One region of the Paenibacillus sp. FSL L8-0436 genome, then DNA from elsewhere that is predicted to be linked to it. Evidence: a T-box and tRNA genes for the amino acid it is inferred to sense, from the RefSeq annotation. Region 1 holds a T-box; the other regions hold tRNA genes.
The links. The T-box of region 1 lies ahead of lysS (lysine--tRNA ligase). A T-box ahead of a tRNA ligase gene usually reads a tRNA of that ligase, here a tRNA-Lys.

Region 1 (10,235 bases):
TTCCACCCATGTTCCGAAAACCACACTCCCTGCCTGTATTGGTCCAGCGCCTGACCGGCAACAGGCAGAAGATTAGCAGGCAGCCGGTCTAATGGAAACCAGCGAAGATCATCACATTTGTGGGGTTCAGCGTTGCTTATTTCACCTGACCACTGCTTGGCGATAAAGAAAAAATCAACCCGTTCGTCATGGGAAGTTTTAATATGCATTACTCCGGTCATTTCTAAATCCCCGGGAGCAATTACAGCGCCGCATTCTTCCTGAACCTCACGAATTGCGGCGGCCATTACCCCTTCACCACGTTCCAGACGTCCCGCAGGGAGCGCGTAATATCCATCATCATGTCCCGTATTGAAGCGCCTGAGAAGCAGCAGCTGCTGATTTCTAATCATAAAGACATGCACAACACTTAAGAGGCGGAATTCAGACATTCTGAGGTGCACCTTCTCTCTTTAGTTATATTATAGGAACGTACGTTTGTTAAAATCCATGTGAAAAATATAGCATAAATAATTCCACTTATCTACTTCATCTATAACTTAGCTGCGGCTTGGCAGTTGATAAGGGTGGTGTTCTATATAAGTTGAACTTTAGATTTAATGAGCCGGCATAGAACGCAACTGCGGTGAATGTTTGGACTTCCGGCCGCTGTTAGGTTTGGATTTCCTGAAATTAACCGGGAATCGCGGTAGAAATCCAAACCTAAAGGCGGACGCTTTCGCTCCTACAGTTCCAAAATTCCCCTCCGCTGCTTTAGCCTCTAGGTAGTTCTTTAGTTCAACTTTACCTAGAAACAAAAACTCCTTCACAGCAGCAGCCGTGAAGGAGTCTAGTATTCATCTATCGAAGCGAATGTTTATTTGGCAGCTTTGGCTGCGTTCAGAATAGCCGTTAAGTAACCCTTGGTATCCACCAGCGTAGCCCCGCTGACGGCATCCACCATTTCTTCTTTGCTCTTCTTAGTTAGCGTAGCTTCAAGCGATTTAATCGTCTTGCCGGTCGCAAATTTCTCAACAGCAGCTAAGTTTTTGTCATAAGCAACGGTGGATTTGGCTTCTTCCTTCATATGATCACTGTAATATTTGTTATTGGCCTTCTTGGAGGCCAGAACCATTGCAGGGTCTTTATAATTTTGTCCGAAATCGGCATCGGAGTTAGGGACTCCCTTGGCCACATCTGTGCTCAGGAATTGATAATCATCCAGCGAGGCAGCCACGATTACACCGTTTTGAACAACGGCAACAGCTACGGTGAAGCATTTTGTGCCATGTGCTGCCGCTTCTACCCGGCCTACCTTGAGCGGTGCACTGGCGGCTGATGATACATCATTCAGCACATTGCTATTGCCTACTCCTACAACTGCCAATGAAATACTGGCTACCAGCAATAACTTTGTTACCTTTTTCACAACCATTCCCCCAGTCATGTTATAAAAACGCTTACAATCTATATTTATCAATTTTTGTCCATCAAGTCAGTTACAAATGTTACTAATAAAATGTAATTACATGGAATGATGTGCGTCTTTTACCGAAGCCCTGAAGGCAGTAAGATTATGTATCATTTGCTATGATGGAGAGGTATGAATACCAGGAAAGGAGAATATTTTTCATCTATGGAAATTGAAAATCTAATTACAGCATTATCGAGAGAAGCGTTGAGGGGTTGGCTGCAGGAAAATGCTAAGACTGAAAAATAATGTTGGGTCGTCGTGAGTATGACGCCAAGCCCAATTACGTTACTATACTTGGACGCGGTCGAAGAATCTTTGTGTTTTGGCTGGATCGATGGAGTCAAACGCCTCGAAAAGTTGGGGTTAATGACTGATGAAGGAAGAAAGGTACTTCCTGATATGGACCACGATTCTTTTAAAATAGATAGGGTTATTGAGCAAAGGCTTAAAGAGGAAAGGCAAGTGTATGAGAATTTTTTGGCATTTCCAGCTCTTTATCAACGAGTACGGATCGACACGATACAATGCAATATTAAGCAACCCGAATTATTTAAGAGTAGATTAGACAAATTTATAACAAACACTAAAGAAAATAAAATGTACGGTCAATGGCATGATAATGGACGCCTTCTGGATTATTAGGATGCGCTAGATCAAATGGTGTATAAATGACAAAAAAAGCGGCAGAATATCTTCTGCCACTTTTCTTGGAGCTACTCAAGTGGAAGGATCACTTATACGTGTTTTGTTCATTTTTCTTATAAGTCGTCCTATCATCCCGGAGCGACTCTTTGCGGTTGTCGAGTTTTTTCTGCTCCCTTTGCTGGGCTTCCTGGCTGTTGACGGGTGCATTCTCCAGTTCTTCTACCGTATTGATCAGGTTTTTATCCGGCGTTGTTTCATGCGGCACTGTGTTGCCTCCTTTAAGTTGGATACTTATTAGTGTTCCAGCTTATTTTGGCATTTCCACAGCCAAATTATTCTTTCCAGCGCCTCCTAACAAAATAACCCCACATAAAGATTGCTGTCTCATATAAAAAAACGGCCAATGCAGATAAAATATCTGCTGGCCGTCTTCGGATGAAATCAGTGCTGCTATTCTTCGGAATCTACATTATGATATACCTGCTGTACATCATCCAGTTCTTCCAGAGCATCAATCAGCTTCTCAAATTGAGCCTCGGTATCTTCGGCAAGCGCGACATAATTCTGTGGAAGCATGGTTAGTTCTGCCACGGTGAAATCGGTTATGCCTGCATTGCGGAACACTTCCTGTACCGCATGGAACTGGTCAGGCGCGGCATATACAATGACAGCCTCGTCCTCTTCCAGTACATCGCGAACATCCAGGTCCGCTTCAATCAGCATTTCCATCACTTCATCGGCAGATTTACCTTCCAGACCGATAACGGCTGTTTGATCGAACATATACGTTACCGAACCACTGACACCCATGTTGCCGCCATTCTTACTGAACGCGGAACGCACCAGGGGAGCTGTACGGTTAACGTTATTCGTGAGCGCATCAATAATGATCATTGAACCGCTTGGTCCGAAGCCTTCATAACGAAGTTCAACATAATTCTCATCACCGCTGCCTTTAGCTTTTTCCAAAGCACGGTCGATAATGGCTTTCGGCACATTGTACGTTTTGGCGCGTTCCAGAACAACCTTCAACGCCCGGTTTGATTCCGGATCAGGTTCGCCCTTCTTCGCGGCTACATAAATTTCTACCCCAAACTTGGCGTAGACCTTACTTGTATTGGCATCCTTCGATGCTTTCTTTTCTTTAATATTATTCCATTTACGACCCATATAGTTTCCGCTCACTTTCCAACATTAATTATAAACAGTCGACTTCTATTATACCTCTGATCGAACGATCACGTAAAGGGCAGCCCATTTGCTAGGAAAAGTCTAACAAAGCCAGTATTTGTTCCGCTCCCAGCACCTGAATTAACACGGGAATCCGCGGTCCCTCCTGTTGATTGAGAGTGAATTGATAGATGAGTTTAAACAAACGTTTTTGATTGTTTTTCATTATTTTTTTGTCCTTATCGTGACAAATTGCGTAAATTTCCGTCATCAGCTCTTGTTCATCCATTCCTTCGCTTCGCAGTAAGCTGCAAAAATCTTTAATCCATTCCTGTTCGCCGGGCTCTAAAGTCTGATAATAGGCGATGTCAGGTTCAGTATTCACTGTAATCATACGCTGCGGAACCCATTGTCTGATCCAAAACTCCGCACGGTTTGCGGTTTGTTGCAGCAGTTCCTCGTCATGCCCTCCACCGTTACGTGCCATTATCTCCTTTAGCAGTTCGAAATCGAAGTCCACAAGCGGCAAAATACCGGAGACCTGACTGAAGCTTGGAGCCTTGGCCTCTGCAACATGGTTCATGGACAGCTCCAAAGCAGCTTTGATCTCTTCAGGGAGCGCTGGAGACGGGTAGGCTTCACGAAAACGCTCAAATTCGGCATAATTTCGGAGTACATCTTCATCCATCCCAATATGAAAAGCAGCATTCGGCTGATATTTCGCGAACAGAAACAATAGATTCTCCGGGGTATACACTTTCAGAAGATCCGCAGGCGTATAATGATTTCCCGACGAGCTGGACATTTTGGCGTGGCTGCCTTTGATGCTGATGAATTCGTAAGGCACGTAATAAGGCGGCTTATTCTCAAAGATTTGTGCGGAAATCACACTGGCTACGTTGAAGCTGCCTGTTTCAGAGGAATGATCGCGTCCACCGGGCTCGAATGCTACCCCTTCCATTCCCCAGCGCATCGGCCAGTCTATTTTCCAATGCAATTTGATTATAGCAGCCTCCGGAACAGAGACAGTGTTATGCTGACCACATGTGCATGTATAGGTTAGTGTTTCTGCCTGATCGTTAAAATCCACAACCGTAGTGCTGTCCTTTCCACATTGCTCACAATATACATGAACTGGATAAAAAGCGGCTCTGTCTTCTGCACTGGCTTCCCCTGTTTTAAATGACATGAGAATATCGTAAATCTCCCCTCTGCGGCGCAGCGCTTGAAGAATGGCCGGATTGTAGCGGCGCGACTGATACTCCCTGCTTTGATAGATAAACTCGGGTGTAATCCCAAATGCCATCAGCGCTTGTTCAAATTCTTGCTCGAAATGCTCCGCATAGGAGGAATGGCAGCCATAAGGACACGGAACCTTGGAATAGGGCAATCCAATATATCGTTCAAAGCCGGGATCTACATGATTAGGAACCTTCCGGAAGCGGTCGAAGTCATCCCATGAAAAAATAAACCTCACTTCCTTACCCGCTTTTTCGAGCGCTTTGCTTACAAAATAAGTCGTCGCGATCTCCCGGAAATTCCCGATATGTACCGAACCCGACGGGCTGATCCCCGAAGCACACACAAAGGCTTGCCGCTCAGGATGCATTTCAATTAACTGACTCGCTATTTTTTCTGCCCAATGCATAACCAATCACCTCTACTTTTTTAGTTGGGAAAAGCAAAAAAGCTCCCGTCCGCAAGATTGTCATCTTGAGGACGAGAGCTATAATTAGCGTCGTGGTACCACCTCTGTTTGCGAACAGGTTACCCTGCTCACCTCTTCGGGTACGGCCATTACGCTTATACCCTATCTCTGTAACGGGAGATCCCGTCATACCATCCTTGAGCAACCGGCTCAATTCCGTATGAAGCTCGGAGACTTTATTCGTTGGAATCATCGCTGCTCCATTTCACCAGGCTGGAGCTCTCTGTGAACAATACGTTCCAATTACTCTTCTCTTCATTGCTGTTGTTGATGTAAGTTATTGTAAGCCATAGTAACCCGGTTCATGTACATCTGTCAATAACATCCTTTTGATGAATGGGTATGTTACGATAGCTTCAAGGAGGCTGATGAGATGAAAGAGAGCTGGGAACGGACAGAGCAACCTGTTTCACTGGAGCTTAAGCAAATTAAGGAGATTGTCGAGCCTGTATTCTCCGGGAAACGAGTAACCTATGCTGAAGCAATGTCTACTGGATTTCGAAATTCCAACTATAAGATCACTGTGGAGGGAATGGCTGACCCCTTTGTGCTTCGCCTGTACAGTGAGGATGGTAGGATCGCTTACAAAGAGCTGGCCATTGCCGGACTTATAAGTCCGACTGTCCCTGTAGCGAATTTTATTCATGTTGATACAAGCTGCACCATTTTTAATCAGCCGTGGGCTGTGCAGGAATGGAAACAAGGAATTCACTTACGTGATGTATTAAAAACCGGAACAGCTCTGGATGTCGCATCAGCCGCAGCTTCAACCGGCAGAGTTCTAAACGGCATACATAATTACACATTCCCGGAGTTTGGTTTCTTCGGCAAAGACCTGCGGATCTCCGAGCCGTTCAATACTGATGCCGAAGGTTTTCTCGCCTTCGTTGAGGACAGCCTCTTCCATAAACCTTGCGGGAGCTGGCTTGGTGATAAGCTGACACAAGCAGTTTGGTCCTTCTGCCAGTCAAATCTTGTAGCTTTGAAGGAAAGCCGGAGCCATGCCAGACCCGTCCTCGTCCATTCTGATTTTAACGGATTGAACATTCTGATGCAGCGTGATGCTGCAGACTGCTCTGTGTCAGCTGTTCTGGATTGGGAGTTCGCTTTTTCCTGGAACAGATACGTTGATATTGGCAACATCCTGCGTTATGAAGCGGCTGATTCTGTCTTTGAGAAGCATTTTATTGCAGCCTATCTGGAGCACGGTACGGTTCTGGATAAGAACTGGCGGCTTCTCTCCAAGCTGGAGGATCTCATTGCCCTATGTGAACTGTTGAATCATTCTTCAAGAGAAACTCCCAACCGGATAAGGGATCTTCAGCAGTTGGTTGCGAACACTGTCCTACCCTTCCGCTGATGTGTTTTATCCTGAACAACCTTCCTACAGCATGAAGACAGATACCTAAAATGTGCTGATATCCCCTGTTATTTACCCATTTCAATCAACTGCAAGTGCCATATATATAAGTTGAATGAGGTAAACACCTACACTTAGGAGGGATATCATGTATAAGCCGATCCGCAAAAAAAATTTCAGAAGAAGACCTCTGGTCATAAAAATCCAAAAACATAAAAGAGTTGAACCGAAAAGAATAAGACCTCTGGATATCTGGAGCACAATCCGTCCATCGGCTTTTAGGGCAATCGGTGCCCCTAACAGCGTTGTCAGCATAACTAAAGCAGATCAGCTTACCAAAATTCCTTTTCCTGTGGTTCAATTCGATTTATGCGGTGAATATGATCCCATCCACTCCGTGTTTATTCCAAAAACTTCAGGCGTTTATTCCATCAGTTCATTGATTGCCGTCAATCCGATAAACCCTACTGTCAATTACGTCATTGCACTTGTGATCCTGGTGAATGGTATTCAATCTCCTAATACACCGGTAGACAACGATTTTTTCGGCACCAATGTAAACAGAAGCAACGCTACAAGTGTTTCTACGATCTTGAAACTGAACGGCGGCGATCGGGTTGAAATCTTTGCCACCACCACAACTCCAGGCTTTATAGATCAATTTTCAATTGTTGTCACCACTTCTTTCGAAGCTGCCAGATTCCCGTCTCCTTGCTGACTCGCGAATCTGCACTAAGAGACCGCTCCTAATTTCAGGAGCGGTCTCTTAGTGGGTAACTCGTATTCTGTTCAGATCCAGACTTCATTAGCGGTTTCAATAACCAGGCGCAGCTTATCCCACTGCTCTTCCTCAGTCAGCATATTGCCTTCCTCCGTGGAAGCAAATCCGCATTGCGGACTCAGACACAGCTGCTCAATATTCACATATTGGGCGGCTTCTTCAATTCGGAGCTTAAGCTGCTCTTTACTCTCAAGGCCTCCATGTTTGGTAGTCACCAGCCCCAGTACTACAAATTGATCACGGATAAACCGCAGCGGCGCGAAATCACCGGACCGTTCATTATCGTATTCAAGGAAAAAAGCATCGACCTCCGCCTGAGCAAACAGCACTTCGGCAATTGGCTCATATCCCCCTGCGGCGAACCAGGTGGAGCGGAAGTTGCCCCGGCATACATGCAGGGCAATCGACATATCCGCCGGACGTAGAGAGATACTCTCGTTAATCAGCCGCACATAGTCCTGCGCCAGCTGGTCCGGATCAATTCCCCGGCTGCGCAGATGCGCCCGGTGTTTGCCGCTGCAGAGCGTTCCCCAAGTCGTATCGTCCAGCTGCAGATAGCGGCAGCCTGCATCATAGAAAGCCTGAATCGCTGCCCGGTACACTGCTATAATATCTGCGTACAGCATTTCACGCTCCGGATAAATTCCATTCCCGTTATAATCCTGCACGAAATGAAACAAGGCAGGAGAAGGAATCGTCATTTTTACCGGCGTATCTCCGGCTAACTGCTGCGTCTTGATAAATTGTCCGATCATGGGATGATCCGTAAAGGCGATTTTACCGACAATCTTGAAGCTCTCCGCCCGCTGGGCAGTTTCTTTCGAGCCGCCGCCTTGGTTCAGGCTGATTTTCTGTGTGCCTTGGATTCCGAAGAAGAAATCAAGATGCCACCAGGAACGCCGGAACTCACCATCTGTGACCGCCTTAAGTCCCAGCGCCTTTTCCTGCTCCAGCAGCTTGGAAATCTCTTGATTCTCTATCTCATAAAGCTGCTCTGCCGTGATTTCACCCTGTTCAAACAGATTGCGGCCGGTCTTAATCTCATCTGTACGCAGGAAGCTGCCGACGATGTCGTAACGAAAGGGAGGAGCATTTCTTTTGGAGCCGATAACTGGACTGATCATACGTCCCTCCTGCTGTTATAGTAAGGATTGATTGAAGTCGAAATATTGTTCAGACACCAGATCATTCAGAATTTCAATGAACCCGGACATGATTTCGCTTGGCTTGCGGTCCTTGTGGGCAATCCAGCCAACCGTGAACACTTCATTGCTGTCAAAAGGAACCGTTACGAGCCCTTCGCCGTTCAGCTCAGAGGCCATAATACCCGTGCCTATCGTATAGGAATCACTCCCCAGCAACAAGTGGGTCAGCGTGGCCCGGTCTGTCACTTTAACATTTTTCTGAATCTGCGTGAAGCTCAGCATCTCTTCGGAAAAATGCAGCGAATTGTTATCCCCTTGCTCAAAGGTAATATAGGGATACGGAAGAATGTCGTCCTGTGTAACCCGTTCCTTAGCGGTCAGTGCGTGGCCCGTTCTGACATAAACATGCGGGTTCGTATTGAACAGCGGGGTGAATTTCAGGTTCCCGTCGCTGAACAGCTTATTCATCACTTTATAGTTACTCTCGTTGATATACAGAATACCGAGATCGCTACGCAATGTGCGGACATCTTCAATAATTTCATAAGTCTGCGTTTCTCTCAGGCTGAAATTATATTCCGCCACATTACGCTCGTTCATCAACCTGACAAACGCATCAACGACAAAAGCATAATGCTGGGTCGATACGGAAAAATAAATCGGGCTGCGTTTTTTGCCGGTATACCGGTTCTCCATAAACTCGGTTTGTTCAATGATCTGCCGGGCATAGCCCAGAAATTCCATCCCTTCAGCAGAGATGCTGATCCCTCTGTTGTTTCGTTCAAATATAGTAATTCCCAGTTCGCTCTCCAGTTCCTTAATGGCGTTGGAGAGACTGGGCTGCGACACAAAAAGCCTTTTGGCCGCTTCATTCATCGAGCCGCTGTTGGCAATTTCAATTGCGTAGCGGAGCTGCTGCAATGTCAACCCTGTTCCCCCTCCGGTCCTTAAGCGATAATTCAGCATCACAGAAGATATCGTAGCATAGAACCTTCTGACGTTCCACGTCTGTTCTGTCTAGGATACCTGCAGTTTAATGTGTCCGCTTCTTTCCAGCATCGATCTTGGCAGGGTCCAGGCCTTCCCAGATGTTCGTAATATCCGCCTGCTCCGGGTGCTCAAACACCAGAAAAGCCGTAGGCAAATAACGTTCTCCGTATTGCGAAGAAGGTTTGTTGACGATCTCGTTGTCCTTAACAAGTACGGTGGATGAACCTCCGTCCAGATTGGCAGCGATCACCGCTCCGTGCTTCAGCATGATTTGCTGCACATCATATAGATTGGCGCCGATGCTGTATCCGGGCTGTCGTCCGTCGATCACCACAAATAGAAGAGCACCGTCATCACGTTGACCCATCGCCGTTCTTGGAGCAATCCCCCAGCCTTCGGCCGCATTCTTAATGAGGCCCTTGCCATTGACGATCAATCTCGGTTGAAAGGACACTGCCTCCTGTACACCAAGATCACTGAGCTCATTCAGCGAATAATTGCCGGCGATCATTTTACCTTGCTTATCGAGGCCGACGATTTGTGTTGATTTTTTTCCGCCCAAGCCATTGTAAAACAATTTCCCTTGCGAAATCACGAGACCTATCGGTTTAAATCCGTTGCCCTTCCAGTTCGGGTCGGCGAAGCCGCCACCGTTCACACCGGCAATCGCGCCGGTTCGTGACACCATGCTGGACACTTTCTCGCCCGATCCAATTTTGCCGGGAACACCCAGCCGTACCTTGGTCGGATCATTAACGGTCATGACATAACCGGAATAACCCGTGCCGGACACTTCCTCAATCTCGACCAGAGGTTTCTCCACCTCCACCGGCGGCTGTACAATGGTATGGGTGTCCTTCTCATCTCCCATATGCACAAAGCGTTCATTGTACTCCTTAACCCGGTCTTTCAGTTCATCTTCACCAATGATATATTTCGCCATATAGCGGTGCTGTGTGGTAATCAGCGTATCTGCGATCAAG
Region 2 (10,235 bases), 3.1 Mb from region 1:
GGGAAATCACGCAAGTGAGATCCAAAACGGATGAGTTTCACAGCGTATTTATACGCTTTAGAAATTTCATCGTGAGAATGTAAATTCTCGTCAGATGTTTCAAATTGAGCAATCGCTCTTTTCAATATCTTTTTCGGATGGTTATTTTCTCGGAGTAATTCGGGTGAAGTAACCGCTCGAAAAAACCAATTTGGAGAGTTTGATCCTGGCTCAGGACGAACGCTGGCGGCGTGCCTAATACATGCAAGTCGAGCGGAGTTATGAAGGAGCTTGCTCCGGATTAACTTAGCGGCGGACGGGTGAGTAACACGTAGGCAACCTACCTCTTTGACTGGGATAACTACCGGAAACGGTAGCTAATACCGGATAATTCCTTTGTTCACATGGACGAAGGATGAAAGGCGGAGCAATCTGCTACAAGGAGATGGGCCTGCGGCGCATTAGCTAGTTGGTGGGGTAACGGCTCACCAAGGCGACGATGCGTAGCCGACCTGAGAGGGTGAACGGCCACACTGGGACTGAGACACGGCCCAGACTCCTACGGGAGGCAGCAGTAGGGAATCTTCCGCAATGGGCGAAAGCCTGACGGAGCAACGCCGCGTGAGTGATGAAGGTTTTCGGATCGTAAAGCTCTGTTGCCAGGGAAGAACGTCCGGTAGAGTAACTGCTACCGGAGTGACGGTACCTGAGAAGAAAGCCCCGGCTAACTACGTGCCAGCAGCCGCGGTAATACGTAGGGGGCAAGCGTTGTCCGGAATTATTGGGCGTAAAGCGCGCGCAGGCGGCTATTTAAGTCTGGTGTTTAAACCTTGGGCTCAACCTGAGGTCGCACTGGAAACTGGGTGGCTTGAGTACAGAAGAGGAAAGTGGAATTCCACGTGTAGCGGTGAAATGCGTAGATATGTGGAGGAACACCAGTGGCGAAGGCGACTTTCTGGGCTGTAACTGACGCTGAGGCGCGAAAGCGTGGGGAGCAAACAGGATTAGATACCCTGGTAGTCCACGCCGTAAACGATGAGTGCTAGGTGTTAGGGGTTTCGATACCCTTGGTGCCGAAGTTAACACAGTAAGCACTCCGCCTGGGGAGTACGGTCGCAAGACTGAAACTCAAAGGAATTGACGGGGACCCGCACAAGCAGTGGAGTATGTGGTTTAATTCGAAGCAACGCGAAGAACCTTACCAGGTCTTGACATCCCTCTGAATCCACTAGAGATAGTGGCGGCCTTCGGGACAGAGGAGACAGGTGGTGCATGGTTGTCGTCAGCTCGTGTCGTGAGATGTTGGGTTAAGTCCCGCAACGAGCGCAACCCTTGACTTTAGTTGCCAGCAGGTAAGGCTGGGCACTCTAGAGTGACTGCCGGTGACAAACCGGAGGAAGGTGGGGATGACGTCAAATCATCATGCCCCTTATGACCTGGGCTACACACGTACTACAATGGCCGGTACAACGGGAAGCGAAGCCGCGAGGTGGAGCCAATCCCAGCAAAGCCGGTCTCAGTTCGGATTGCAGGCTGCAACTCGCCTGCATGAAGTCGGAATTGCTAGTAATCGCGGATCAGCATGCCGCGGTGAATACGTTCCCGGGTCTTGTACACACCGCCCGTCACACCACGAGAGTTTACAACACCCGAAGTCGGTGGGGTAACCCGCAAGGGAGCCAGCCGCCGAAGGTGGGGTAGATGATTGGGGTGAAGTCGTAACAAGGTAGCCGTATCGGAAGGTGCGGCTGGATCACCTCCTTTCTATGGAGAATCGTCACCTGCAACGGTGACATTCAAATCGGAAGCACAGCTTCCAAAACACTCACTCGTGTTCAGTTTTGAAAGAGCAAGTCTCTTTCGTATGCGTTTGGTGGCGATAGCGGAGGGGTTCCACACGTACCCATCCCGAACACGACCGTTAAGTCCTCCAGCGCCAATGGTACTTGGACCGAAGGGTCCTGGGAGAGTAGGACGCTGCCAAGCGGACAACCAATTCGTTGGTTGATTCAAAAATGTTATATATGTTATATGGGCTTTTAGCTCAGTTGGTTAGAGCGCACCTCTGATAAGGGTGAGGTCGGTGGTTCGAGTCCACCAAGGCCCACCATATAACATTAAATTCCTTTATGGGGCCATAGCTCAGCTGGGAGAGCGCCTGCCTTGCAAGCAGGAGGTCAGCGGTTCGATCCCGCTTGGCTCCACCACAATGATTTAAACTCAATACTTTTTTAAACTTGATCCTTGAAAACTGGATACCGAAACGAATTTGCGTTTTAGAACATCTTTTAGCTGAAGCTTGTGTGAACAAGTTTTGATTAATAGCGATGCTAGCGATTTTCCTAACGGAAAACGCATTGGTTAAGCTAATAAGAGCACACGGAGGATGCCTAGGCGCCAGGAGCCGACGAAGGACGTGGCGAACAACGAAACTGCCTCGGGGAGCTGTAAGCAAGCTTTGATCCGGGGGTGTCCGAATGGGGAAACCCAGCTGTGGTAATTCGCAGTTACTTCTCTCTGAATACATAGGGGAGATAGAGGCAGACCAGGGGAACTGAAACATCTAAGTACCCTGAGGAAGAGAAAACAATAGTGATTCCGTCAGTAGCGGCGAGCGAACGCGGAACAGCCTAAACCAAGGGGCTTGCCCCTTGGGGTTGTGGGACGTCTCACATGGAGTTACAAAGGAATATGGTAGGCGAAGAGGTCTGGAAAGGCCCGCGATAGAGGTAAAAGCCCTGTAGCCTAAACTGTGTTCTCTCCGAGACGGATCCCGAGTAGTGCGGGGCACGTGAAACCCCGTATGAATCCAGCAGGACCATCTGCTAAGGCTAAATACTACCTGGCGACCGATAGTGAAACAGTACCGTGAGGGAAAGGTGAAAAGCACCCCGGAAGGGGAGTGAAATAGAACCTGAAACCGTGTGCTTACAAAAAGTCAGAGCCCGATCTAGGGGTGATGGCGTGCCTTTTGTAGAATGAACCGGCGAGTTACGTTTAACATGCAAGGTTAAGGTGAGAAGCCGGAGCCGCAGCGAAAGCGAGTCTGAATAGGGCGATTTAGTATGTGGACGTAGACCCGAAACCGTGTGATCTACCCCTGTCCAGGGTGAAGGTGCGGTAACACGCACTGGAGGCCCGAACCCACGTATGTTGAAAAATGCGGGGATGAGGTGGGGGTAGCGGAGAAATTCCAATCGAACTCGGAGATAGCTGGTTCTCCCCGAAATAGCTTTAGGGCTAGCCTCGGTGAATGGAGTGGTGGAGGTAGAGCACTGATTGGGTGCGGGGCCCGCAAGGGTTACCAAGCTCAGTCAAACTCCGAATGCCATTAACTTCTTGCCGGGAGTCAGACAGTGAGTGCTAAGATCCATTGTCAAAAGGGAAACAGCCCAGACCATCAGCTAAGGTCCCCAAGTGTGTGTTAAGTGGGAAAGGATGTGGAGTTGCACAGACAACCAGGATGTTGGCTTAGAAGCAGCCACCATTGAAAGAGTGCGTAATAGCTCACTGGTCGAGTGACTCTGCGCCGAAAATGTAACGGGGCTAAACACACCACCGAAGCTATGGCTAGATGCACTAGCATCTGGGGTAGGGGAGCGTTGTATGCAGGTTGAAGGTGTACCGTAAGGAGCGCTGGACAGCATACAAGTGAGAATGCCGGTATGAGTAACGAAAAGATCAGTGAGAATCTGATCCGCCGAAAGCCCAAGGTTTCCTGAGGAAGGCTCGTCCGCTCAGGGTAAGTCGGGACCTAAGGCGAGGCCGAAAGGCGTAGTCGAAGGACAACAGTTTGAAATTACTGTACCACCGTAATCCGCTATGAGCGATGGGGTGACGCAGGAGGGTAGTGACGCGGACTGATGGATGTCCGTCTAAGCAGTGAGGCTGGTGTGTAGGCAAATCCGCACACCATTAAGGCTGGGCTGTGATGGGGAGCGAAAATTGTAGTAGCGAAGGTCATGATCTCACACTGCCAAGAAAAGCCTCTAGCCAGGAGAAGGTGCCCGTACCGCAAACCGACACAGGTAGGCGAGAAGAGAATTCTAAGGCGCGCGGAAGAACTCTCGTTAAGGAACTCGGCAAAATGACCCCGTAACTTCGGGAGAAGGGGTGCCTCGGTAGGGTGAATAGCCCGAGGGGGCCGCAGTGAAAAGGCCCAAGCGACTGTTTAGCAAAAACACAGGTCTGTGCGAAGCCGCAAGGCGAAGTATACGGGCTGACGCCTGCCCGGTGCTGGAAGGTTAAGGGGAGCGGTTAGGAGCAATCCGAAGCTGTGAACCGAAGCCCCAGTAAACGGCGGCCGTAACTATAACGGTCCTAAGGTAGCGAAATTCCTTGTCAGGTAAATTCTGACCCGCACGAATGGCGTAACGACTTGGGCGCTGTCTCAACGAGAGATCCGGTGAAATTTTAATACCTGTGAAGATGCAGGTTACCCGCGACAAGACGGAAAGACCCCATGGAGCTTTACTGCAGCTTGATATTGAATTTGGGTACGATCTGTACAGGATAGGTGGGAGCCGTAGAGGCAGGAGCGCAAGCTTCTGCGGAGGCGCCGTTGGGATACCACCCTGATCGTATCTAGGTTCTAACCTGGTACCCTAATCGGGTACGGGGACCGTGTCAGGCGGGCAGTTTGACTGGGGCGGTCGCCTCCTAAAGAGTAACGGAGGCGTTCAAAGGTTCCCTCAGAATGGTTGGAAATCATTCGAAGAGTGCAAAGGCATAAGGGAGCTTGACTGCGAGACCAACAAGTCGAGCAGGGACGAAAGTCGGACTTAGTGATCCGGTGGTACCGCATGGAAGGGCCATCGCTCAACGGATAAAAGCTACCCTGGGGATAACAGGCTTATCTCCCCCAAGAGTCCACATCGACGGGGAGGTTTGGCACCTCGATGTCGGCTCATCGCATCCTGGGGCTGAAGTAGGTCCCAAGGGTTGGGCTGTTCGCCCATTAAAGCGGTACGCGAGCTGGGTTCAGAACGTCGTGAGACAGTTCGGTCCCTATCTGTCGTGGGCGCAGGAAATTTGAGAGGAGCTGTCCTTAGTACGAGAGGACCGGGATGGACGTACCGCTGGTGCATCAGTTGTTCCGCCAGGAGCATGGCTGAGTAGCTACGTACGGACGGGATAAGCGCTGAAAGCATCTAAGCGTGAAGCCCCCCTCAAGATGAGATTTCCCAATTAGTAAGACCCCTTGAAGACGACGAGGTAGATAGGTTGGAGGTGGAAGTGCAGCAATGCATGGAGCTGACCAATACTAATCGGTCGAGGGCTTATCCAACAATTTAAGACGCAGATTTGTTTCGGATTCAGTTTTCAGGAATCAAGGTTCCTGAAGCATTTACGCTGTAAATGCCCGTTTGGTGGCGATAGCGGAGGGGTTCCACGCGTACCCATCCCGAACACGACCGTTAAGCCCTCCAGCGCCGATGGTACTTGGACCGAAGGGTCCTGGGAGAGTAGGACGCCGCCAAGCGGATATTCCCTGATAGCTCAGTTGGTAGAGCACTCGACTGTTAATCGAGTTGTCACAGGTTCGAGTCCTGTTCGGGGAGCCATGCTCTCATAGCTCAGTAGGTAGAGTGCTTCCATGGTAAGGAAGAGGTCACCGGTTCGAATCCGGTTGAGAGCTCCACAGATTTACATGGCCCGTTGGTCAAGGGGTTAAGACACCTCCCTTTCACGGAGGTAACATGGGTTCGAATCCCATACGGGTCACCAACAATAATTATCATTACCCTTTGAAGGCATACATATGGAGGCTTAGCTCAGCTGGGAGAGCATCTGCCTTACAAGCAGAGGGTCGGGGGTTCGATCCCCTCAGCCTCCACCATAAACTTCTTGATATTTATAGAAATTATGGGCATTATAAAGGTATCCATCATAGGGGATTCGCCAAGCGGTAAGGCAACGGACTCTGACTCCGTCATCATAGGTTCGAATCCTATATCCCCTGCCAAATGCGAGCCATTAGCTCAGTTGGTAGAGCACCTGACTTTTAATCAGGGTGTCGAAGGTTCGAGTCCTTCATGGCTCACTTTTATTAGTATTATGCGCGTGTGGCGGAATGGCAGACGCACCAGACTTAGGATCTGGCGTCTTACGACGTGGGGGTTCAAGTCCCTTCACGCGCACCACTTATTTGCGGACGTGGCTCAGCGGTAGAGCATCGCCTTGCCAAGGCGAGGGTCGCGGGTTCGATTCCCGTCGTCCGCTCCATAATTTTTGCGCCCTTAGCTCAGCTGGATAGAGCGTTTGACTACGAATCAAAAGGCCGGGAGTTCGAATCTCTCAGGGCGCGCCATTTTTAATATTAACGGGATGTAGCTCAGCTTGGTAGAGCACCTGGTTTGGGACCAGGGGGTCGCATGTTCAAATCGTGTCATCCCGATTGTACACCTATGCGGGTGTAGTTCAATGGTAGAACTTCAGCCTTCCAAGCTGATAGCGTGGGTTCGATTCCCATCACCCGCTCCATAATCTCATAGTTTCGGGATGTAGCTCAGCTTGGTAGAGCACCTGGTTTGGGACCAGGGGGTCGCATGTTCAAATCGTGTCATCCCGATACTCAGCTAATCAGCTGACATTTAACTCTTACTCCGGTAGGAGTTTTTTGTTTACTTAAGTGAATGATAGAGTGATAATGAAGCTCTCCATAACCCAAGTGGGTTTTATGCGCGCTTTGGACGGGAAGGACCTAACATCCGCTTGATGTGGCAGGAGAACTCGCTCAAGGCTCTCTGACCGTGTTTCATGATAGGTTTAGGTATTTGGAAGGTAGGCAATCCAAGCCGTTCTGTTCGATTGTACAGGGCCTGGTTATTAGAATGCTAGGGCGTCAGGAAATCCTCATAATGCTACGAAATGAACCCCCCAATTTTTAATGGTTTTTTATATGTTTAGATAATATAAATTTATGCCAGTCATTGTCTTTACATAAATACCCTGTTAATCAGCCAATATAATAAGTATTTTATGACTGTATAAAACGCCAAATTGGTGTATAATCGTAATTACTGCGACGCTTTACAGCGCAATAAGTTGAAGATTTCCGGGCGGTTTTATTGTATGATATGTGGAAAGCTTCAAATAGACAATGTTAAGAACATTGATCCGGAAGAGGATGGGGGGAGCAGCATGACCGAACTTACGACTACCGTTAGCAAAAGCAACTCCAACAATCTGCTGCGGCGGGACGTACGGTTCCTGGGGAATATTCTGGGCGAAGTCTTGGTTCATCAAGGCGGTAACGAATTGCTGGAAATCGTGGAGAAGATCCGCGAGACCAGTAAATCGCTGCGCTCATTGTTTTTGCCTGAACTGCACAATGAATTTAAAGAGCTAATTAATTCACTGGATCCTGAGAATCGCCACCTGGTGATACGGGCATTCGCCATCTATTTTCAACTGGTGAATATCGCCGAACAGAATCACCGCATTCGCCGAAAACGCGACTATGAACGTTCAGCCGGGGAGACTGTACAGCCCGGGTCCATAGAAAGCGCTATTCAGGAGCTACGCGAGCGTGACTTCTCCCATGAGGATGTCCATGAAATCATGAATGGCCTCTCACTAGAGCTGGTCATGACGGCTCACCCTACGGAAGCTATGCGCCGGGCGATCCTTGATATTCATAAACGGATTTCCGACGATGTAATGGGATTGGATAATCCTACCTTGACCTTCCGGGAACGCGAACAGTTACGTGAGAAGCTGCTGAACGAGGTCATCACGTTGTGGCAGACCGATGAGCTGCGTGACCGCAAGCCTACGGTACTCGATGAAGTGCGTAATGGAATGTATTATTTCCATGAGACGATTTTTCAAGTATTGCCGGATGTCTACCAAGAGCTTGAGCGATGTCTGAGCAAATACTATCCAGGCCAGAACTGGCATGTACCGACGTATCTGCGTTTTGGCTCATGGATCGGCGGGGACCGCGATGGCAACCCTTCAGTGACTGCTGCGGTTACGCTGCAGACGCTGCGCTTGCAGCGCAAGCTGGCTATCCGGGAATATCAGCGTATCATGCGCGAACTCATGCAGTACCTGAGTTTTAGTACAAGCATCGTTGAGGTGACGCAGGAACTGGTGGATTCCATTGAACAGGACCGCAACATTATCAATCTTAACCGGGTTGATGCCTGGCGCAATGATAACGAGCCGTACCGGATTAAACTAAGTTACATGATCTCCAAGATACAGAACGTGCTGGATGATGAGAAAAAGGGTACGCCTGAGCGCTACTCCTCACCAGAACGATTCATAGATGATTTGAACGTGATAGACCGCAGTCTGCGTCATCACTATGCGGATTATGTAGCGGATACCTACATTAAGAAGCTGATCCGCCAGGTGGAGCTGTTTGGCTTCCACACGGCTACACTGGATGTTCGCCAGCACAGTCAGGAGCATGAAAATGCGATGACAGAAATTTTGGCCAAAATGAACATCACGCAGGATTACGCTAAATTAGAAGAAAATGAAAAAATTCGAATTCTGGAGAATCTGCTGAATGATCCGCGTCCGCTGACTTCACCTTACCAGACTTACAGTGAGAGCACAGAGGAATGTCTTGCGGTGTACCGTACGATCTTCACTGCGCAGGAGGAATACGGCAAGCAATGCATCACCAGTTATTTGATCAGTATGGCTGAAGCAGCGAGCGACATCTTAGAGGTTATGGTGTTCGCGAAGGAAGTCGGCTTGTTCCGCAAAGATAATGATGGAACAGTTGTATGTACGCTGCAGGCAGTGCCGCTGTTTGAGACCATTGATGATTTACATGATGCGCCACAAATTATGCATACACTGCTTAGTATGCCGATCTACCGTGATGCCGTTAGTGCGATGAGCGATGTGCAGGAAATAATGCTTGGCTATTCGGACAGCAACAAAGACGGCGGGGTAGTTACCGCGAACTGGGAATTGCGCGTTGCATTGAAGCAAATTACGGCTACTGCTGAGGAATTCGGGATTAAGCTGAAATTCTTCCACGGACGTGGTGGTGCGCTCGGACGCGGCGGGATGCCGCTGAACCGCAGTATTCTTGCTCAACCGGCCTCAACCATTGGCGGTGGCATCAAGATTACGGAACAGGGTGAGGTTATTTCTTCCCGGTATTCAATGCAAGGTATTGCTTACCGCAGCTTGGAGCAGGCAACCTCGGCGCTTGTGACGGCAGCTATTAATGCCAGAATGCCTGAGGCTGATCTGTACGAAAGCAAGTGGGAAGAGATAGTAGCCCGGATTTCCGAAGTTTCACTTAACAAATATCAGGATCTGATCTTCCGTGATCCGGATTTCTTTGCTTATTTCAAAGAATCAACACCGCTGCCTGAGGTTGGAGAACTCAATATCGGTTCCCGTCCTTCGAAGCGTAAGAATAGTGACCGTTTTGAGGATCTGCGCGCCATTCCATGGGTGTTTGCATGGACGCAGAGCCGTTATCTGCTCCCGGCCTGGTACGCCGCTGGAACAGGGCTGCAGAGCTTCTATGAGGATAAGGAAGAGAACCTGAAGATCATGCAGCATATGTATGAGAATTTCTCCTTCTTTACTACGCTCATTGACACCCTGCAAATGGCTATTGCCAAGGCCGATCTGATTATCGCCAAGGAATACGCAAGCATGGGTAAGAATGAGGAAGCGCGTCAGCGGATATTCGGCCAGATCGAAGCCGAATTCAAGCTGACCTCAGAACTCATTCTCAAAATCACCGGCCAGCAGGATATTTTGGATAACGTTCCTGTGATCCAGGAATCTATCCGGCTGCGCAATCCATACGTTGATCCACTCAGCTACCTGCAGGTGCAGTTGTTGTCCGAGCTGAGAGCTCTTCGCGAGGTTGAAGGCGATGACGCCGAGCTGCTGCGTGAGGTGCTGCTCACGATCAATGGTATTGCCGCCGGTCTGCGGAACACGGGCTGATACTCTGATCTGACTTGATGGTTTGCAATATTTGATCTTCAAGAAGTAGATCTTTGAAGTTGATCTACTGTAGTTAATATTCATGATGTCACTCTCTTAGTCGTTGATTTTTCGAAGCCGGCAAAGCCGCTTCCGTCAAACCCGTCCGCCTCTGGTATGGAGTCCGGACGGGTTTTTGTGTTTCTATGTATCCGGCCTTAAGGGTCCGGTAAGAGATACGGATCTTGTTCCCTTTACATTAGCTGAAGCAGCCGTTACGGAGCAGCTTCCAGCCTTATGCCTCTTAGCCTTTGTTGCTGAAAGATAATTTGGGCTGAATT
Region 3 (10,235 bases), 2.6 Mb from region 1:
AACCCAGAGTGACAATGACGTTCCGCACCCCTTTCCCCAGCAAAATACGCGCCGCCTGATCAGCCGTCTCCGTATTGTTTACTTCAATGCCGGACAGGATTCCCGCTTCGGTTTCGTTCGGGGTCAGATAAGTCACATTTCTCAACATATCCTGACTAAGCTCTCTGGCCGGAGCCGGATTCAGAATGACCGGAATGCCGTGGCGCTGCGCAATGGAAGCCGCCTGTTCACACATCGGAAGATCCGTCTCCAGCTGCAGCACGATCATTTCAGCTCCGCTGATTACGTGCTCAAGCGCCTGAATATCCGATGGACCAAGTTCAATATTCGCTCCCGGCACAACAATAATCCGGTTCTCCCCTTCTCCTTCGACCACAATTGACGCGACGCCGGTAGCCTGCGAGTTACTCTGGGCAATATGCCGGACATCAATATGCTCCTGCCGCATAATCTCCAGCAGCTCACTGCCAAAGGCATCCCGGCCAACACTTCCGATCATGGCTACCTCGGCACCAAGACGCGCTGCGGCTACTGCCTGATTGGCGCCTTTTCCTCCCGGTGACAAGGCGAAGCCTTGTCCAAACAAAGTCTCCCCGGCTTCAGGGGCCCGGCTGGTGCGTACCACCATATCCATATTCAAACTTCCGATCACCACTATACTCAAGCTTTACACCACCATTAGTTATTTTGAACAATCGGGATTTATAACCTACACTTATCTTAAGCCGCTGCGGCCATAATTTGTCCGCTTTCGGTATAGAACCTGAATATCCTTCCGGCCGGAACCATGCTGAACTGTCACTCTCACATCCATATAGCCCGCTTCAGCAGCAATCACTTCAAAGGGTGATATTGTCCCTTCCTTATCTTATGGCCTGAAGCCGTCTTTATCAAACTTTTCTGTTTAGTATTTTCTTTAATCCTTATGTTTGTTCTTCACAAAAACTTCGTTATGCTTTTTGACTGCAAGTGTGCTAGAATAGGTGTGCAATCGCTTCCAGGGAAGACCACATCATTTTGAGCAAACGTTTGCACCTTAGATTGAGCCTACAGCAATACCAGATTATAATCTAATTCGTATTAGGAGGCTTATCAAGTGAACGAGAACCAATTACCGTCAGTTGCTTATTTCAGCATGGAGTATGGTCTGCATTCCGATTTCAAAATGTACGCCGGAGGCCTGGGCATCCTGGCCGGAGATTACATCAAAGGTGCGAAGGATATCAACGCTCCTATCATTCCAATCGGGTTGAAGTGGAAGCAAGGGTACACGGATCAAAAGATTGATGCCCACGGCAATCCGTATGACTCCTATCACAACTATGTTTATGATTTTCTTGAAGATACAGGGGTTAAAGTAACGGTTAAAGTAAGAAAAATCGATGTTGTCTGTAAAGTGTGGAAGACTGAGCAGTTTGGCAACAATCCGCTGTACCTGCTGGACACGGATATTCCTGAGAACAGCGATGCTTGGATTACAGGCCAACTGTACGGCTGGTTCGGCGAAGAACGGATCGCTCAGGAAATTGTTCTTGGGATTGGCGGCGTTAAAGCGATGCGTGCATTGCAAATTCCGATTGATGTCTATCACTTCAATGAAGGACATGCGGCACTGGCCGCCATCGAGCTGATCCGTGAAAAAATGTCCGGCGGCAGTACCTTTGAGGAAGCCTGGAAAGCTACCCGTGAAGAGGTTGTGTTCACTACCCATACACCCATCAAGGAAGGCAATGAAACGCATCCGCTCGACCGCCTCGAGTATATGGGCGCATTCAATAGCTTAACCCGCGATCAAATGGAACGTATCGGTGGAGATCCTTTCAATATGACCGTAGCCGGTCTGCGGTTGTCGCGCATTTCCAATGCAGTGGCCCAGCTTCACGCTGATACTGCGAACATAATGTGGAAGGAAGTTGCCGGCAGATCCGAGATCATCGGCATTACTAATGCCATTCATACCCCTACCTGGGTGGACGAACGGATTACCCGCACCTTTGAGGAGAACGGGGATCTTTGGGCCACGCATAAAGAAATTAAAAATGAGCTGGTCGGGTTCATCGAGGAACGCTCCGGCATCGCCCTGAATGCGGACAATCTGCTTATCGGCTTCTCCCGCCGCGCCGCTCCTTACAAACGCAGTGACCTGATTTTCTCCCAGCCGGAAGTCATTGAGCCTTACCTGAGGGACGGAAAAATCCAAATCGTCTTCTCCGGCAAAGCCCATCCGTTGGATGACAACGGCAAAAAAATTGTCAGCAATCTCGTGGCAATGATGAAAAAATATCCGAAAAGTGTCGTTTTCCTGGAAAACTACGATATGACCATCGGGGCACAGCTAACCCGCGGCTCCGACATCTGGCTCAACAATCCGCGCAGACCGCTGGAAGCCAGCGGCACCTCCGGAATGAAAGCGGCTATGAACGGCGTCCTCAACTGCTCGATTTTGGATGGCTGGTGGCCGGAAGCCTGCATCGACGGCGAGAATGGCTGGCAGATTGGCGACGGCTTCGAGACCACCGATTTCGAAGTGCTCGACAAGCATGACAGCGACGCGCTTTACGACACCCTCTTGAACCGCGTGCTCCCTACCTTCTATGACAACCGGGAGAAATGGGTACAAATGATGCGCAAGAGCATCGAGACCACCCGTGTTGAATTCGCGAGCAAACGTATGCTGGATGAATATTACAGCAGAATGTATATCAAAGGCTAAGCGGCGTATTTTTCAGCGCCAATCTTTAGCTATACTACTTTTCTGACGCCTTAGCCGCCTATCCTGCCTTTCCCCTGCTCCCGTCCGCTGTTGCGGATGGGAGTTATTTGTATGCGGTCCCAGTATCATGATTCTACCCATTTCCGCATATTGTTAATTAAAATTATTATAAAAAAGAATTGCTTTTCCCGTTTTCTTTGTTATTATAGAACTTATACTAAATCTAATATCAAATCTTAATTACGAGGTGATTGTATTCATGAGTCAGAGCAATAACAAACTTACAACAAGCTGGGGTGCCCCTGTCGGAGACAACCAGAACTCAATGACCGCAGGCTCCCGTGGACCTACCTTGCTGCAGGATGTTCATCTGCTGGAGAAATTGGCCCACTTTAACAGGGAGCGTGTTCCTGAACGTGTTGTCCACGCCAAAGGAGCCGGCGCTCATGGATATTTTGAAGTCACTCAGGATTTGTCACAATATACCAAGGCAGCATTCCTGTCCGAAGTCGGCAAACGCACGCCAATGTTCATTCGTTTTTCCACCGTTGCCGGAGAGCTGGGCTCTTCCGATACGGTCCGTGATCCACGCGGGTTTGCAGTAAAGTTCTACACAGAAGAAGGAAATTATGATCTCGTCGGCAACAATACACCGGTCTTCTTCATTCGCGATGCGATCAAATTCCCGGATTTCATCCATACCCAGAAACGTCACCCGCAGACTCATTTGAAGAATCCAAATGCTGTTTGGGATTTCTGGTCTCTATCTCCTGAATCCCTGCATCAGGTAACCATTCTTATGTCCGACCGCGGCATCCCGGCTACACTCCGTCATATGCACGGGTTCGGCAGCCACACCTTCAAATGGGTGAATGCCGAAGGCAAGGCTGTCTGGGTGAAATACCATTTCAAAACTGAACAGGGCGTAAGAAATCTTGATGTAAATCTGGCAGCACAAATTGCCGGGGAGAACCCGGATTATCATACAGAGGATTTGTTCAACGCAATTGATAAAGGAGATTTCCCGGCATGGAGACTGCATGTGCAGATTATGCCTGTAGAGGATGCAGACACGTACCGTTTCGACCCATTCGATGTGACCAAGGTATGGTCGCAGAAGGATTATCCATTAATTGAGGTTGGCCGTATGGTCCTGGACCGCAATCCGGAAAATTATTTCGCAGAAGTAGAGCAGGCTACCTTCTCTCCTGGTTCTTTTGTTCCGGGCATTGAAGCATCCCCCGACAAAATGCTGCAAGGCCGCCTATTCGCCTATGCCGATGCCCACCGCTACCGGGTAGGTGCGAATCATAACCAATTGCCGATCAACCGGCCTATTGCCGAGGTCAACAACAATCAGCGTGACGGTGCAATGAACTCTGGCAGCAACGGCGGCAGCTCTGTGTATTACGAACCTAACAGCTTCGGCGGAGCAACGGAATCTCCGCAGCATAAACCAGCTCCATACAACGTTTCCGGTCAGGCAGACAGTGTCCCTTATGATCACGATGATCATTATACACAAGCCGGCGACCTCTACCGGCTACTGAGCGAAGAGGAACGTACGCGTCTTGTCCGCAATATTGTCGGTGCCATGACTCCTGTCGAGTTCGACGAGATCAAAATCCGCCAGATCGGCCACTTTTACAAAGCCGATCCTGAATTCGGTCAGCGCATCGCCGAAGGTCTGGGATTGCCTGTACCTCTAGCTGAATAAAATCATATGCAAAACCCCGGACCTTGAGGTTCGGGGTTTCTTGTTGCCCTAAAAATGACGGTGTTTAGATCAGGATCAAGAGGATACTTTACTCCTATTCCCTATAAATACTCATCCAATGCTCCAGCCGGTGCTTTAGCTCCACTCTGGCCGATGTCGGCTCCAGGATTTCTGCATTTGGCCCGTATTGCAATATCCACTTCATGAATTCTTTTTCATTGTTCACAGTCACTTCGAACAGCAGACTGCCATCCGGCTCATCGCTCATCCACGGATGAACGAACAGTTCCTCTTCCTTAATATAACGCGCAATCTCCGGCTGGAACCGCACCTTGAACTTTATGTTTTTATTGCCGCGGTCGATGGACCAGGTATTTTTCAAATATTTCTTAATATTGAAGTTGCCCTTGTCGAAGCCCGCCTCCATTATCTCCACATCCAGAAAACGGCTGATTCTGAAGGTTCGGATGGCCTTTTTAAGGTGGCAATACCCAATGAGGTAAAAGCGCTGATCACGCGGAATCAAATAATAGGGATCGATCTCACGTTCCGTTGTCGCATCGCGCGACTGCGAGTGATATACAGCTCGGATCCGCCGCTGCTCCAGAATCGCCCCTATAATCGGCTGTAGAAAATTCCGGCTTTCTTTACGATAGGCGGGTGTGCCCATCTGAATGATGTCAGCAATGTTCTCCAGAATCCCGTTCTGCCTGGATTTCTCCTTCATATGTGTACCCATTACTTTGTCATAAGCTGTATGGAAACCCGGAGGGATTTTGTCCTCATTGAGTACAGAAGGCAATAGAGAGAATGCCAACGCTTCCTGCTCGGAAAAATCAAGCGGATAGAGAAAGAACTTGCCAAGAAACTTATAGCCGGTGCCTCTCCCCTCATTCGTAACGGGCGCAAAATGGCTGATGATCTCAAGATCCCTGTAGATCGTTCTAACGTTCACATCACATCTGAAAGCCAAATCTGTCGCCGTAATACCAGGATTAGATTGAATCGCATTAATAATTCTGAAGATTCGAATTACTTTATCTGTCATTTGAGTTGCTCCTTAATACTTCCTGATCATTGAAGCCCGATATCGTAAATCTAATATACCAGCTTCACAGACCTGTTGGCTGTCACGAAACACACTTTCCGGCAGACAAAAAAACACGAAGGAACTATCTCCCAACGTGTTCGTCAAGCTACTATTAATTAGTTTGCTTTCCCTTTACTATTAGCTATTGATCAAATGTATTCTCAACTCTTTCAGATAAAGTAAAGTAAGCAGTTTGGTGCCCATACGCTTTATGTATCTCTGTATCGTTTGAAATAGAACTGCCCGATAATACATCTAAATTAAATTTCGAATCCACCATTACTACGTCCCTTCAACTTTATTACTATCCCATGAAAAATTGGGCAATTATAACTTATAATCGGTTTATTGGAACTTATTATGTATAGTATTAAGTCGTTAATTTCTATATGCATACAGATTGCAATAACGTTAATGTTTTTATCGTATGATTCGCTGGGTAATGTCCCACTCTAACTTTGCTAATTTCACTAGACTGTAGCTGCTGCATGACTCTTGAGCACACAGCACAAAAAAAGCCTTGCATATTGCAGGCTTTTTTTGTGGTTCATTCTGTTAAGCGGGTGATGGGAATCGAACCCACGCTATCAGCTTGGAAGGCTGAAGTTCTACCATTGAACTACACCCGCATAGGTGTACAATCGGGATGACACGATTTGAACATGCGACCCCCTGGTCCCAAACCAGGTGCTCTACCAAGCTGAGCTACATCCCGTTAATATTAAAAATGGCGCGCCCTGAGAGATTCGAACTCCCGGCCTTTTGATTCGTAGTCAAACGCTCTATCCAGCTGAGCTAAGGGCGCAAAATCTATATGGAGCGGACGACGGGAATCGAACCCGCGACCCTCGCCTTGGCAAGGCGATGCTCTACCGCTGAGCCACGTCCGCAAAAACATGGTGCGCGTGAAGGGACTTGAACCCCCACGTCGTAAAACGCCAGATCCTAAGTCTGGTGCGTCTGCCATTCCGCCACACGCGCACACTTTAAAGAAATGGTGAGCCATGAAGGACTCGAACCTTCGACACCCTGATTAAAAGTCAGGTGCTCTACCAACTGAGCTAATGGCTCTCATGAAAATGGCTGGGGATATAGGATTTGAACCTATGCATGACGGAGTCAAAGTCCGTTGCCTTACCGCTTGGCTAATCCCCAATATTTATAATTAGCTAAAAACACGGAACAGGGCGGATACTCTGCACTTCGTTGCGAGATTGCAAAGTAATTCTTGCGAAGCTTATACTTCTGATCCCTGATGCCATACTAATGGCGGAACCGACGGGATTCGAACCCGCGATCTCCTGCGTGACAGGCAGGCATGTTAGGCCAACTACACCACGGTTCCAAATTGGTTGCGGGGGCAGGATTTGAACCTGCGGCCTTCGGGTTATGAGCCCGACGAGCTACCGGGCTGCTCCACCCCGCGTCAGTAAAAGTTATTGTTCCCTTTCGGTCCCAGAAAAACACCTAGAATCCATTGCGAAGCTTCAGCTTCTTAGGGAAATGTTATGGTGGAGGCTGAGGGGATCGAACCCCCGACCCTCTGCTTGTAAGGCAGATGCTCTCCCAGCTGAGCTAAGCCTCCATGATATGACCCGTATGGGATTCGAACCCATGTTACCTCCGTGAAAGGGAGGTGTCTTAACCCCTTGACCAACGGGCCATGCTTGTTGAAAATTTGTGGCGGAGAGAGAGGGATTCGAACCCTCGAGACGCTTGTGGCGCCTACACGATTTCCAATCGTGCTCCTTCGGCCAAACTCGGACACCTCTCCATAATGGCTCCCCGAACAGGACTCGAACCTGTGACAACTCGATTAACAGTCGAGTGCTCTACCAACTGAGCTATCAGGGAAAATGGTGGGCCTTAGTGGACTCGAACCACCGACCTCACCCTTATCAGGGGTGCGCTCTAACCAGCTGAGCTAAAGGCCCTTCTACCGTATACAAATATTAAGGGCAAAAAAAATACCACAGTGTGTGTGGTTGTCCGCTTGGCGGCGTCCTACTCTCCCAGGACCCTTCGGTCCAAGTACCATCGGCGCTGGAGGGCTTAACGGTCGTGTTCGGGATGGGTACGCGTGGAACCCCTCCGCTATCGCCACCAAACGGGCATTTACAGCGTAAATGCTTCAGGAACCTTGATTCCTGAAAACTGAATCCGAAACAAATCTGCGTCTTAAATTGTTGGATAAGCCCTCGACCGATTAGTATTGGTCAGCTCCATGCATTGCTGCACTTCCACCTCCAACCTATCTACCTCGTCGTCTTCAAGGGGTCTTACTAATTGGGAAATCTCATCTTGAGGGGGGCTTCACGCTTAGATGCTTTCAGCGCTTATCCCGTCCGTACGTAGCTACTCAGCCATGCTCCTGGCGGAACAACTGATGCACCAGCGGTACGTCCATCCCGGTCCTCTCGTACTAAGGACAGCTCCTCTCAAATTTCCTGCGCCCACGACAGATAGGGACCGAACTGTCTCACGACGTTCTGAACCCAGCTCGCGTACCGCTTTAATGGGCGAACAGCCCAACCCTTGGGACCTACTTCAGCCCCAGGATGCGATGAGCCGACATCGAGGTGCCAAACCTCCCCGTCGATGTGGACTCTTGGGGGAGATAAGCCTGTTATCCCCAGGGTAGCTTTTATCCGTTGAGCGATGGCCCTTCCATGCGGTACCACCGGATCACTAAGTCCGACTTTCGTCCCTGCTCGACTTGTTGGTCTCGCAGTCAAGCTCCCTTATGCCTTTGCACTCTTCGAATGATTTCCAACCATTCTGAGGGAACCTTTGAACGCCTCCGTTACTCTTTAGGAGGCGACCGCCCCAGTCAAACTGCCCGCCTGACACGGTCCCCGTACCCGATTAGGGTACCAGGTTAGAACCTAGATACGATCAGGGTGGTATCCCAACGGCGCCTCCGCAGAAGCTTGCGCTCCTGCCTCTACGGCTCCCACCTATCCTGTACAGATCGTACCCAAATTCAATATCAAGCTGCAGTAAAGCTCCATGGGGTCTTTCCGTCTTGTCGCGGGTAACCTGCATCTTCACAGGTATTAAAATTTCACCGGATCTCTCGTTGAGACAGCGCCCAAGTCGTTACGCCATTCGTGCGGGTCAGAATTTACCTGACAAGGAATTTCGCTACCTTAGGACCGTTATAGTTACGGCCGCCGTTTACTGGGGCTTCGGTTCACAGCTTCGGATTACTCCTAACCGCTCCCCTTAACCTTCCAGCACCGGGCAGGCGTCAGCCCGTATACTTCGCCTTGCGGCTTCGCACAGACCTGTGTTTTTGCTAAACAGTCGCTTGGGCCTTTTCACTGCGGCCCCCTCGGGCTATTCACCCTACCGAGGCACCCCTTCTCCCGAAGTTACGGGGTCATTTTGCCGAGTTCCTTAACGAGAGTTCTTCCGCGCGCCTTAGAATTCTCTTCTCGCCTACCTGTGTCGGTTTGCGGTACGGGCACCTTCTCCTGGCTAGAGGCTTTTCTTGGCAGTGTGAGATCATGACCTTCGCTACTACAATTTTCGCTCCCCATCACAGCCCAGCCTTAATGGTGTGCGGATTTGCCTACACACCAGCCTCACTGCTTAGACGGACATCCATCAGTCCGCGTCACTACCCTCCTGCGTCACCCCATCGCTCATAGCGGATTACGGTGGTACAGTAATTTCAAACTGTTGTCCTTCGACTACGCCTTTCGGCCTCGCCTTAGGTCCCGACTTACCCTGAGCGGACGAGCCTTCCTCAGGAAACCTTGGGCTTTCGGCGGATCAGATTCTCACTGATCTTTTCGTTACTCATACCGGCATTCTCACTTGTATGCTGTCCAGCGCTCCTTACGGTACACCTTCAACCTGCATACAACGCTCCCCTACCCCAGATACATCGTATCTAGCCATAGCTTCGGTGGTGTGTTTAGCCCCGTTACATTTTCGGCGCAGAGTCACTCGACCAGTGAGCTATTACGCACTCTTTCAATGGTGGCTGCTTCTAAGCCAACATCCTGGTTGTCTGTGCAACTCCACATCCTTTCCCACTTAACACACACTTGGGGACCTTAGCTGATGGTCTGGGCTGTTTCCCTTTTGACAATGGATCTTAGCACTCACTGTCTGACTCCCGGCAAGAAGTTAATGGCATTCGGAGTTTGACTGAGCTTGGTAACCCTTGCGGGCCCCGCACCCAATCAGTGCTCTACCTCCACCACTCCATTCACCGAGGCTAGCCCTAAAGCTATTTCGGGGAGAACCAGCTATCTCCGAGTTCGATTGGAATTTCTCCGCTACCCCCACCTCATCCCCGCATTTTTCAACATACGTGGGTTCGGGCCTCCAGTGCGTGTTACCGCACCTTCACCCTGGACAGGGGTAGATCACACGGTTTCGGGTCTACGTCCACATACTCATTCGCCCTATTCAGACTCGCTTTCGCTGCGGCTCCGGCTTCTCACCTTAACCTTGCATGTTAAACGTAACTCGCCGGTTCATTCTACAAAAGGCACGCCATCACCCCTAGATCGGGCTCTGACTTTTTGTAAGCACACGGTTTCAGGTTCTATTTCACTCCCCTTCCGGGGTGCTTTTCACCTTTCCCTCACGGTACTGTTTCACTATCGGTCGCCAGGTAGTATTTAGCCTTAGCAGATGGTCCTGCTGGATTCATACGGGGTTTCACGTGCCCCGCACTACTCGGGATCCGTCTCGGAGAG

Region 2: it encodes a tRNA-Lys, which carries the amino acid that the T-box ahead of lysS (lysine--tRNA ligase) is inferred to sense. The anticodon was not compared.
Region 3: it encodes a tRNA-Lys, which carries the amino acid that the T-box ahead of lysS (lysine--tRNA ligase) is inferred to sense. The anticodon was not compared.

Annotation. Positions count from the first base shown of each region.
Region 1 is NZ_CP151955.1:3,511,976-3,522,210, reverse strand. Features, by position in the region: gene NSS79_RS16255 (NUDIX domain-containing protein) at 1-431, opposite strand, end outside; gene NSS79_RS16250 (hypothetical protein) at 857-1,408, opposite strand; partial or broken gene NSS79_RS16245 (YdeI/OmpD-associated family protein) at 1,616-2,095, shown strand; gene NSS79_RS16240 (hypothetical protein) at 2,184-2,363, opposite strand; gene NSS79_RS16235 (YebC/PmpR family DNA-binding transcriptional regulator) at 2,549-3,268, opposite strand; gene lysS (lysine--tRNA ligase) at 3,360-4,916, opposite strand; T-box leader at 4,981-5,244, opposite strand; gene NSS79_RS16225 (aminoglycoside phosphotransferase family protein) at 5,350-6,336, shown strand; gene NSS79_RS16220 (ABC transporter permease) at 6,485-7,054, shown strand; gene NSS79_RS16215 (5-methyltetrahydropteroyltriglutamate--homocysteine S-methyltransferase) at 7,126-8,241, opposite strand; gene NSS79_RS16210 (LysR family transcriptional regulator) at 8,257-9,189, opposite strand; gene NSS79_RS16205 (phosphodiester glycosidase family protein) at 9,296-10,235, opposite strand, start outside.
Region 2 is NZ_CP151955.1:6,595,409-6,605,643, reverse strand. Features, by position in the region: rRNA gene NSS79_RS30500 (16S ribosomal RNA) at 188-1,743, shown strand; rRNA gene rrf (5S ribosomal RNA) at 1,849-1,965, shown strand; tRNA gene NSS79_RS30490 (tRNA-Ile) at 2,013-2,089, shown strand; tRNA gene NSS79_RS30485 (tRNA-Ala) at 2,111-2,186, shown strand; rRNA gene NSS79_RS30480 (23S ribosomal RNA) at 2,339-5,266, shown strand; rRNA gene rrf (5S ribosomal RNA) at 5,345-5,461, shown strand; tRNA gene NSS79_RS30470 (tRNA-Asn) at 5,468-5,543, shown strand; tRNA gene NSS79_RS30465 (tRNA-Thr) at 5,545-5,620, shown strand; tRNA gene NSS79_RS30460 (tRNA-Glu) at 5,632-5,706, shown strand; tRNA gene NSS79_RS30455 (tRNA-Val) at 5,743-5,818, shown strand; tRNA gene NSS79_RS30450 (tRNA-Gln) at 5,871-5,944, shown strand; tRNA gene NSS79_RS30445 (tRNA-Lys) at 5,950-6,022, shown strand; tRNA gene NSS79_RS30440 (tRNA-Leu) at 6,039-6,122, shown strand; tRNA gene NSS79_RS30435 (tRNA-Gly) at 6,130-6,204, shown strand; tRNA gene NSS79_RS30430 (tRNA-Arg) at 6,213-6,289, shown strand; tRNA gene NSS79_RS30425 (tRNA-Pro) at 6,303-6,376, shown strand; tRNA gene NSS79_RS30420 (tRNA-Gly) at 6,389-6,462, shown strand; tRNA gene NSS79_RS30415 (tRNA-Pro) at 6,477-6,550, shown strand; gene ppc (phosphoenolpyruvate carboxylase) at 7,123-9,915, shown strand.
Region 3 is NZ_CP151955.1:922,611-932,845, reverse strand. Features, by position in the region: gene rbsK (ribokinase) at 1-655, opposite strand, end outside; gene glgP (alpha-glucan family phosphorylase) at 1,097-2,713, shown strand; gene katA (catalase KatA) at 2,973-4,430, shown strand; gene NSS79_RS04360 (WYL domain-containing protein) at 4,525-5,478, opposite strand; tRNA gene NSS79_RS04355 (tRNA-Gly) at 6,079-6,149, opposite strand; tRNA gene NSS79_RS04350 (tRNA-Pro) at 6,162-6,235, opposite strand; tRNA gene NSS79_RS04345 (tRNA-Arg) at 6,249-6,325, opposite strand; tRNA gene NSS79_RS04340 (tRNA-Gly) at 6,336-6,410, opposite strand; tRNA gene NSS79_RS04335 (tRNA-Leu) at 6,418-6,501, opposite strand; tRNA gene NSS79_RS04330 (tRNA-Lys) at 6,516-6,591, opposite strand; tRNA gene NSS79_RS04325 (tRNA-Gln) at 6,601-6,675, opposite strand; tRNA gene NSS79_RS04320 (tRNA-Asp) at 6,788-6,865, opposite strand; tRNA gene NSS79_RS04315 (tRNA-Met) at 6,870-6,946, opposite strand; tRNA gene NSS79_RS04310 (tRNA-Val) at 7,030-7,105, opposite strand; tRNA gene NSS79_RS04305 (tRNA-Glu) at 7,112-7,183, opposite strand; tRNA gene NSS79_RS04300 (tRNA-Ser) at 7,202-7,294, opposite strand; tRNA gene NSS79_RS04295 (tRNA-Asn) at 7,299-7,374, opposite strand; tRNA gene NSS79_RS04290 (tRNA-Ile) at 7,378-7,454, opposite strand; rRNA gene rrf (5S ribosomal RNA) at 7,512-7,628, opposite strand; rRNA gene NSS79_RS04280 (23S ribosomal RNA) at 7,707-10,235, opposite strand, start outside.